One region of the Blautia segnis genome, then DNA from elsewhere that is predicted to be linked to it. Evidence: riboswitches for the same ligand, from Rfam matches in the RefSeq annotation. Region 1 holds a riboswitch; the other holds the start of a gene.
The links. Region 1 has a riboswitch for cobalamin ahead of H8S54_RS08530 (hypothetical protein). Riboswitches for the same ligand answer to the same signal wherever they lie in the genome.
Positions count from the first base shown of each region.

Region 2: another riboswitch for cobalamin. It lies ahead of H8S54_RS03745 (class I SAM-dependent methyltransferase); the one in region 1 lies ahead of H8S54_RS08530 (hypothetical protein).

Region 1 covers NZ_JACOOT010000019.1:74,407-79,277, reverse strand. The annotation lists gene hisB (imidazoleglycerol-phosphate dehydratase HisB) at 1-519, shown strand, start outside; partial or broken gene hisI (phosphoribosyl-AMP cyclohydrolase) at 556-870, shown strand; gene H8S54_RS08535 (VanW family protein) at 902-2,332, shown strand; cobalamin riboswitch at 2,489-2,686, shown strand; gene H8S54_RS08530 (hypothetical protein) at 2,890-4,871, shown strand, end outside.
Region 2 covers NZ_JACOOT010000009.1:71,337-76,207, forward strand. The annotation lists gene H8S54_RS03735 (ABC transporter permease) at 1-377, opposite strand, end outside; gene nikB (nickel ABC transporter permease) at 367-1,314, opposite strand; gene H8S54_RS03745 (class I SAM-dependent methyltransferase) at 1,319-2,047, opposite strand; cobalamin riboswitch at 2,154-2,346, opposite strand; gene H8S54_RS03750 (AAA-like domain-containing protein) at 2,433-4,016, opposite strand; gene H8S54_RS03755 (cysteine hydrolase family protein) at 4,087-4,602, opposite strand.

The DNA of each region.
Region 1 (4,871 bases):
GGAAGCGGCAAAAGCAGCCTGGACACTGGCGTGGGATTTTTTGACCACATGCTGGACGGCTTTGCCCGCCACGGACTGTTTGACCTGGATGTGAAGGTGAAAGGGGATCTTCAGGTGGACGATCACCACACCATCGAGGATACGGGAATCGTCCTTGGCACTGCCATTAAAGAAGCAGTGGGAGACAAGAAGGGAATCCGCCGCTACGGAAGCTGCATTCTTCCTATGGATGAGTGCCTGGTGCTCTGCGCAGTGGATCTTGGAGGACGTCCCTATCTTTCCTTTGACGGAGAGTTCACAAGCGAAAAGATTGGCGATATGTCCACAGAAATGGTAAAGGAATTTTTTTATGCGGTTTCCTACACTGCGTCCATGAATCTTCACATTAAGGTTCTTACCCCGGGAAATAACCACCATATGGCAGAAGCTATGTTCAAAAGCTTCGCCAAAGCCCTGGACATGGCGGTAGCGTTTGACCCCCGCATTACAGACGTGCTTTCCACAAAGGGAAGCTTGTAAAAGGAGTATTTTTACATGGAAAATTTAAAAAGCAAACTGTCCTGGTCTGATTTCAAGCTGAACAGTGACGGCATGGTTCCGGTCATTGTCCAGGATTACAAGACAGACCAGGTTCTGATGCTTGCCTATATGAATGAAGAGGCCTATCTTACCACTTTGAAACTGGGAAAAATGACCTACTGGAGCCGCAGCCGAAACGAGCTGTGGACCAAAGGACTTACCTCCGGCCATGTTCAGTACGTGAAATCATTGACTATTGACTGTGATAATGATACAATCTTGGCAAAAGTGGAGCAGGTAGGTGCTGCGTGTCATACTGGAAACAGGACATGTTTTTTTACCCCGCTGCTCTAAAAAAGTAAGCCAAAGGTAAAACTATCATATGAACAAACAAATGAAAAACACCCTGACCAAGGTTCTGATCTTCTTCGTGCTTCTTGTGGGCGCATACTGTCTGTGGTGCCATTTTCTTACAGACAATGTGATCTGGACAAAGCTGAAAGTAAACGGCATTGCCATCCAGGGAATGACCGAAGAGGAAGCCATCATCGCCATTACAGAGGATTTCCAGAAAAATTATCAGGACAAGCAGATGACGGTCACTCTGAACGGACAGGAATTTCAGGTGTCCATTTATCCGGCGCTGAGCATAGATGCGAAAGCCGTTGTGGCAAGTGCCTATTCCCTTGGACATGGTTCCTGGATTACCCATGGTACAGACCGCATCCAGCTTATGAACAGCAAGACGAAGGAGGAGCTGACCCTTCTTCCTACTATACGCAATCAGGATGACCTAGATGAGGTGCTGAATACAGCCGGGATTCAGAACGGTTCTACTACCATTCAGACCTCCTGTGAGCTCACAGATACCAGTCTTGTGATTACGAAAGGCGTTACCGGAATTGGACCGGATCTGGACGCTCTGAAAAAAGAGATTCTAAGTGCCATTTCCCGGGAAGATTACGAGACCGTGATTGAATGTCCGACTATGGAAACTCTGCCGGAAGCTTTTGACATGGAAGCTTATTATGAGCAGGTACATACAGAGGCCACAGATGCTTCTCTCGGAGAAAACAACGAGATCATTCCTGCTGTGACGGGCATTTCCTTTGATGTGGAAGCCGCACAGAACCGGCTTGACCGGGCAAGAGAGGGACTGGTAATCACCATTCCGCTTGAAATCACTCTGCCAGAGGTTTCCACGGAGGAAATTGAGGCTCTGCCTTATCTGAACCTCCTTGGAACCTATACCACTTACGGCGGCGGTACCAAGAACCGGATCACCAATCTGAAGCTTGCAGTAGAAGCATGCGATGGGGTGGAACTGCAGCCGGGACAGACTTTTTCCTACAATGATACCTTAGGTCCCAGAACAGAAGAGCGGGGCTATAAGGAAGCGACGGTAATCGTAGGCGGCGAGCACGCCCAGGATATCGGCGGCGGAATCTGCCAGGTGTCCACCACCTTGTTTATGGCGTGCCTGCAGGCGGATCTTTCCATCGTAGAACGCCATAACCATGCAGCGCGTATTGACTATGTGGATGACGGACTGGATGCAGCAGTTGTTTACGGAAGCCAGGATTTCCGCTTCCAGAACAATACCTCTTATCCCATTAAGATTTCCGCAGTCTATGACGAAGCAGAAGAGTCTGTGACCGTATCCATTTACGGTACAAAGGAGAACAACAATACTGTAGAGATCACCACCGAACACTCCGATCCCAACACCTGCAAAACCTACCGCAGCGTGTATGATGAGGCGGGAAACCTGCTCCGCACAGAAGAGGTTGGGTATAGTCAGTATAAACAGTAAAGCGATGTTGCGTATTTCCCGCACAATAATTTAAAATATATGTTAAATTGTAGTTACTGGGCACGGAGTGAACAGTAACAAATTGTAGGCTGTCAGGTAGAAAGTGCCTTGGCAGCCTATTGATTTCAGTATAATAGTCTGCTATAATGAAATGAATTGAATAAATCCGTTTTCAGTGCCTTTGCAGAAAAAAGAATCTGCTGGCTAAGAGGGAATCAGGTGCAAATCCTGAGCGATCCGGTCACTGTAAACAGGGAATGAAATCCGAAGATGCCATTGGCAATGCGTTGCTGAGAAGGCTGGATTTCGTATTGATCTGTAAGTCAGGAAACCTGCTGAATTCGTTAATGAAAGCTTCCGAGGAAAGCACTTCATTCTCATGTAGCATATATTTCGACTATGGGATATATTGATTTCTGGTGCCTGTTCCCTTATGGGAGCGGGCATTTTTTTGCATTAGAAGAGTTTTCTGGAATTTTCCGAATACTCTGAGGCAGTCTTTGATTTATTCAGGCAACAATACCAGAAGATAACCATAAAAGAATCGAGGGAGAAAAATGAAAAGAAATTCAAAACGCTTTCTGGCACTGTTTCTTTCTGTGGCAATGACCGTCACTCCGGCTGCCCTTACACAGGCAGAAAGTGAGAGTACAGGCGTACAGGTTACGGTAACTCCGGCGGAAGAAGCTGTTGTGACAGAAGCTCCGAAAGAGGAGACTGCTCCTGCACAGGAAGAGAAGGCAGAAACAACTGCTCCGGAAGAGACCACGGCACCTACAGAGACTCCGGAGCAGACAGAAACTGCTGAGGTTTCTGTTACAGAAGCGCCAGCACAGACAGAGGATGCCAAAGAAGAGACTGCTGCTCAGCCAGCAGAAGACGCAGCTGTAACAGAAGCTCCGGCTGCAGAAGAAGCTTCCGGCAATGGGATTGCCACTTATACCATGCCAGAGGATTTAAAAGAAGACGGCTCAAACATGACCATTGATAAAGCAGATGATACTGCTTACAAAATGTTCAAAATTGCAAGCTCCTCTGCAGAATTAAAGGGTGATAAAATTAAAATAACCCTGACTTCTAACGGAAAGAACTACAATAAGATTTACCTTGGACATAAAGAAGATGCTGCATCTGTGATGGATGCCAATGCAATCGCAGGAACAGAAACAGAAACCGGATATACCTTCGTTTTCGAAATTGATGCAAAGGCAGAAGCTCAGACCATTTATCTGGTTCCCCATTCTGTAAAAAATAATGCATGGTATACGACCCAGGATCTGAAGCTAAACGTTCCAGGAATGAAAGCCCCGGAACCAACTGCCACACCAGAACCAACCGCAACTCCGGAGCCTACCGCAACTCCAGAGCCTACCGCCACACCAATTCCAACCGAGACTCCGGCAGCCTCTGACAACGAGATCAAGGACGCTGGCATCAAGCTGGTAAAAGAAGACGGCAACGAATTTGCCATGTTCGTGATCACTGGTTCTACTGTAAAATTAGAGGGCGACAAATACATCGTAACCCTTTCCACAGAGAAGCAGAACTATGACATGATTTACTTCGGAAGTTCCAGCGATGCAGATAAAGAGACAAAAGCTGTCCACGGCGTAGAGAATGCAGCAGGCGGCTATACATACACTTTCGAAGTTCCTGCAAGCAAGGAGACACAGACTGTTTCTGTAGTACCTCATTCCAAGAAGAGCCAGCACTGGTATGAAAAAGGAATCCTTACCATTACAATCCCGGCAGTTCCCGGATACGGTGAGCAGCCAGAGGTAACTCCGGTGCCAACACAGACCCCGCAGCCAAGTGAAGCTCCGAGTCCAAGCGAGGCTCCGCAGCCAAGTGAGACCCCGGCTCCAAGCGAAACTCCGGCTCCAACATCTACACCGGAGCCAACTAAGGTTCCATCCGGTGCATGTGAGAACGGAATCTACAATGTGGATGTAACTTCCAGCTCCTCCATGTTCCGAGTAGTAGGCTGTACCCTTACCTCCAAAAACGGAAAGATGACAGCAGTTCTTACCTTAAGCGGCACAGGCTATGATTACCTCTTTGCAGGAACCGGTGAGCAGGCAGCAAAAGCAGATTCCTCCAAATGGATTCCATACACTGTAAATGCTGATGGTAAATATACTTATGAAATTCCGGTGGAATCTCTTGATCAGGGACTTTCAATTGCTGCATTTTCTCACAAAAGACAGACCTGGTATGACAGAACCCTGACCTTTGAGTCAGCTACCTTAAATAAGATCGGTGATATCAAGGATGACACTCAGAAACCAGACACAACTCCGGCACCGACTGCGACACCATCCGTTGAACTGACAGGTACTCCTACACCAACTCCAACAGCAGCTGTTACCGCTACACCAACACCAAATCCGGAACCGGATAAGGAGTCCAAATATGACTCTGATCTTAGCGGAGGAACCTCCTCTGTAAACAGCTCCACCACACTGGCAGACGGAACCTACACACCAGACAGCTTCTCCTGGTCCGGCGGTACCGGTAAGGTAAGTATTTCCTGTAATAA
Region 2 (4,871 bases), on a different contig from region 1:
AGTGCAATTGTGAAAATTGATCCTGGAAAAGCCATGAGCATATCGGAAAGACGCATCAACACTGCATCAAACGCGCCGCCCCAGAAACCGGCTGCTGTTCCCACCAGAATTCCCACAACTGAAATAATCGCAGTCACTGCAAAGGCAATCAGAAGAGAAGTTTTTCCTCCATAGAGGATTCTAGAAAAAATATCTCTTCCCATCTGGTCTGTTCCCAGAAGATACTGTTTGCAAGGTGCTTTCAATAAATCGGTATAGTGTGTTTCAAGAGGATCGTATGGAGCAAATTTCCCGGCAAACAACGCAAACAATAGGAAAATCACTGCAAATGCTGCCGAAATTCCAAAACGGATCCATATTTTTTTCTTACTCTTCATGCTGTACGGCTCCTCTCCTGATTCTTGGATCAAGCCACTGATATGAAATGTCCACCAAAAGATTTACCAGAACGTAAATGCATCCCATCCACATAACATATCCCTGGATCAGCTGATAATCTCTTCCGGAAATAGCAGCCACAGCCGCACTTCCAATTCCATTCCAGCTGAAAACCGTTTCCACGATCATGGTTCCTCCAAGCAGGCCGCCGAAGGACATTCCCAGCATGGTTACTACTGTAAGCAAGGAGTTGGGAAGCACATGGAAAAAGATGGTGCGGAATCTTCCCACGCCTCTGGCCTGACAGCCATTGATGTATTCTTCGTTCATCTGCTCTACCATTACCGCCCGGATTCGCCTTATATAATATGCGCTCATGCTTAATGATAAGGTGATGGCTGGCATGATCAGGCTTTTGAAGGAATCTGATCCGCCAACCGGAAGCCAGTGCAGATTGACTGCCAGCAGATAGATCAGCATCATACCGCCCCAGAAGCTTGGCAGTGAAATTCCAAGGAAGGACATAAACCGGATAATATAATCTGCTGCCTTATCCTTATACACTGCTGATAAAATTCCCAGCGGAAAAGAAATCAGAAGCATCAGAATAAAAGAAGCAACTGCCAGCTTAATGGTATTGGGAAGCTTTCTTCCAAGCACCTGGGAGACCGGCTGTGCATACTTTACCGACATTCCGAAATCACCGTGTAAAGCTCCCTTCAGCCAGCTTATATACTGTTCGCCGAAGGATTTGTTTAATCCATATTTTTCTTCAATCTTTGCAATTACTTCTCTGTCATGACCAGCACCCATGGATTCCGCCAGCTGCTCTGCCGGATTGGATGGCAGAATATATGTAAGTCCAAAGGTCATAATGGAAAGTCCAAACAGGATAATTACAAGTGAAACTAGTCGCTTACAAATTTCTTTTTTCACTTTTTCAGCCTTTCTGTGCTACAATGCAAAAGCTCATTGGCAGCGGACTGCCAGAAACTTCTACCTGTATTTTGCGAAATCCCAGGTCTACCAGTTTACCAAAATCCCATGCCGGGCGGTCAACCTGGCTCATGGGCAGTTTTTTCGCAATTTCTTCCATAATATGGAAATCTACATTTTCTTTGTTATGGCGTGCGTGACAGCCCTGATCCTCTTCGTCACCGTACAGCTTCTGAAATTCCTGGTACATCTTTTCATATTTCTCGCTGAAATAATGGCGGTAGTAATTTCCATCTTCCAGAATCAGAATTCCGCCTTTTTTCAGAACCCGGCTTACTTCCTCATAGGCTTTATCCGCATGCTCCAGATTCCAGAATACATTTCTTGACACCACTGCATCGAAGCTGTTGTCCGGAAATTCCAGATTCTGTACATCCATCTGCTTAAGATCCGCCTTCAGATTTTCCGCATCCAGATTTTTTCTGACTTCTTCCAGCATTTTGGGGCTGTAGTCCACGGCAGTTACCTGATATCCCATAGACGCTAACAAGGTGGTAAAAAATCCGGCACCGCAGCCATCGTCCAGTACCGTGCACCCTTCTTCCAGAGAATTGCGGAAAATATTTTCCCAGTGCTTTCCCGGTTCTGTCTTTCGCTCTTCCATACTGGCATCAGAAAATCCGCCAGCTCTCATGTCCCAGTATGTCTGAATATCCTTCAGTAATTCAGCCATTTACCTTTGTCCTCTCTGTTTTTTCAATAATAAAAGCCGCTGAAGACACAGCGGCTTAACGGCATAATATTTCTATTACACGCAACCTCTATACTGTGACTCGCAGCAAAAGTTCTTCATTCCGGCCGGTATTCTGGCTCCAGCGTCATCATACTGCTTTCCCTTCCCGATTACTCAGTGGATATAAAAGCATACTCGACTGTTACAGCTACGGCATAGCACAGGATTCTCACCTGTTTCCCGTTTACTCCGCCGCGTTTTACAAAAACGTGGCAGGCACCAAAATGGTTTCTTTATTAAATTTTTATACTAAAATCATGCAAACTGAGTTTAATATAATATTTTGCATTTGTCAATGAAATTGGCAGAATCCGCGATTATTTTACTAAACAACCACTTCCAAAATTCGTTTCCCCTCATAACTGATTTCCCGGATTCCGGTCTTTTTAGACTTATTAAAATTAAAGCTCAGCAAATATCCTTTTTCCATCTTATAAAATTCCAAATATTCAAAAAGCTGCTGCTCTCCACGGGTATTATATTCGTTTCCCCTCCAGATTTTCAATTCAATTATAAAGCGTTTTCCCTTATAATCAACGATTACATCCGTCCTTCTGCTATCCCTGGTTCTGGCCTCAATATAATAATTTCCCGTTCCATTTATAATAGGTTTTAAATAAAGTAAGAAAAGTTTTCTTCCATTTTCCTCTATAAATTTTTGATCGTTTTCTGCATATATTTCTTCATAATGCTCACAAAATTTTTCCATCACCAGATCCATCTGAAGCATTCCGGACACAATAAATCGATTACGTTCTATCCCGGCATCCTTATACAATTCACTGTTAATCGCCATTTCCGCCAAAAACAAATCATATAATTGTGTTTCAAAAATTCGATTGGATACTGCAGTAAGCCCATTCCTATCTTTTAAAAATCCAAAAGTCACTCCCAGATTAACTAATGGATTTTCAATCTTAAATGGGAAACTTACTCCGCCAAACAAAATACTTTGGAGCATTTCCTTCAATTTCGGATAATCTGACAGCTTTTTCACCATATCGTCAAATAGTGTGTTCTTTTCTCCCAACAGCATCTTCACCGCCGTAAGAAGCCCATCCTTACTCCAGCCTTCCTTCTTAGTAGGAAAAAGCTCACTTCCCGAAACTCTTTCATCCACTAGCTGACAAAGCCGTGACACCAGATATGGATAACCGGAAGTATAATTGTACAAAAATTCACTTACCTGCTCTATATCCATTCCAGTTTTAAAATCACTCTCATATTCCAGCAGCATAGCTCTAATATCCTGGATGGAAAAGTCCATACTTATATCAAAATCTACTGCAATATTCCATGGACTGTTATATTTTGACTCTTCTTCAGGATGTATTTTCACCTTCAAAGTCTTTATATCATATACGCCTGCCAAAACAACCGACTGGAAAGTCTGATCTTTTCCCTGCTGCATACGAAGATACTTTTCGCGAAGAAGCCCAAGAAATGATAAAAAGATCTGATTATCTGAGCTTTTGTCCACCTCATCGATCATAAGGATCACTGGCTGACCGCACGCTTTACACAGGGAACTGATCTTTGCTCCCAACGAGCGCAAGGGAAATTTTTCCAAAATAGGCTGATACCATTCTTCTACTATTTTCTCATCCGCATTTTGTTCTTTCAAACAATCGCCTATATCCAGCATAAGACCTTCTGCCAGACTGGAAAGTGACTGAAAATATTCATCCGCAGATTCAAAGCTCAGACTCAATACAATATAATTCTCCCTTAATCTTTTTTCAAGCAAATAGAGTGTGGTTGTTTTTCCATATTGTCTTGCACGATTTATGGTAAAATACTGCCCGTTTTCAATGTATTCACTGATAATCCGGTCAATTCTGCCACTGATATCTACCATATAATTCTTTTCCGGAATACATGTTCCTGTAGTGCAAAACCTTTTCTTCATACAAACACCTCCTCCATCTGTCATTTATAAAAAAGTATACCCAATTTTATTCCTGTCCGCAATCCGCCAATTAAATTACCTCGATCTGGCAGGCCTTCATGGCTTCCAGTGCTCTCTCGTGGCTTTCCGGGGTTACTCCTGCGCAGCAGAGGGAATCTACAATAATCGGCACCTCTGGAAGAAATGCTTTGAGCAGCATGGCATTGGAGATGACGCAGATGTCGGTGCAAAGTCCCACCAGTGTAATGCTGTCGATGGCTTCTGATTTATTGAACTCCTTCAGAACTTTTCCAAGAGTTTCACTGCCGAAAGTAGGCTTGTCAATGGGACCGGACTCCAGAAGTTCCGCGATCTCCTCGCGGATTTCCCAGCCATAGGTTCCCCGGATGCAATGCTCCACCGGGAGCTTTCTGCCCTCCTGGGTCTGCAGGTAATCTCCGCCATGTGTATCCCTTGTAGCCAGAACAAGTCCATTAAAATTCTTCACTCTGTCTACCACATTGGGCACAATTGCTTCCGCCTCTGGCGTGCCAAGCGCCCCGTCTATAAAATCATTCTGCATATCGATCACAACTAAAATATCCATGCTGTTCCCCCTTTGTGTTTTTCACGCCCTGATAAATTCATCATAATTTTTTCGAAAACATACTTTTTCTTACTATATCACCTTATCCGAATTTCGTACATACCCTTATACAAGAAAGCCGCTTCTACGGGACACAAAAAACAGCCGCCAGGCCCTGTATAGGGTTGTGACCTGCCGACTGCTTTCCTTTTTCATCTTACCCTTTAATCAATACGTTAGAGGTGTTTATCTTTTATTTTTGAAACGATAGCGGAGAAATTTTTATCATC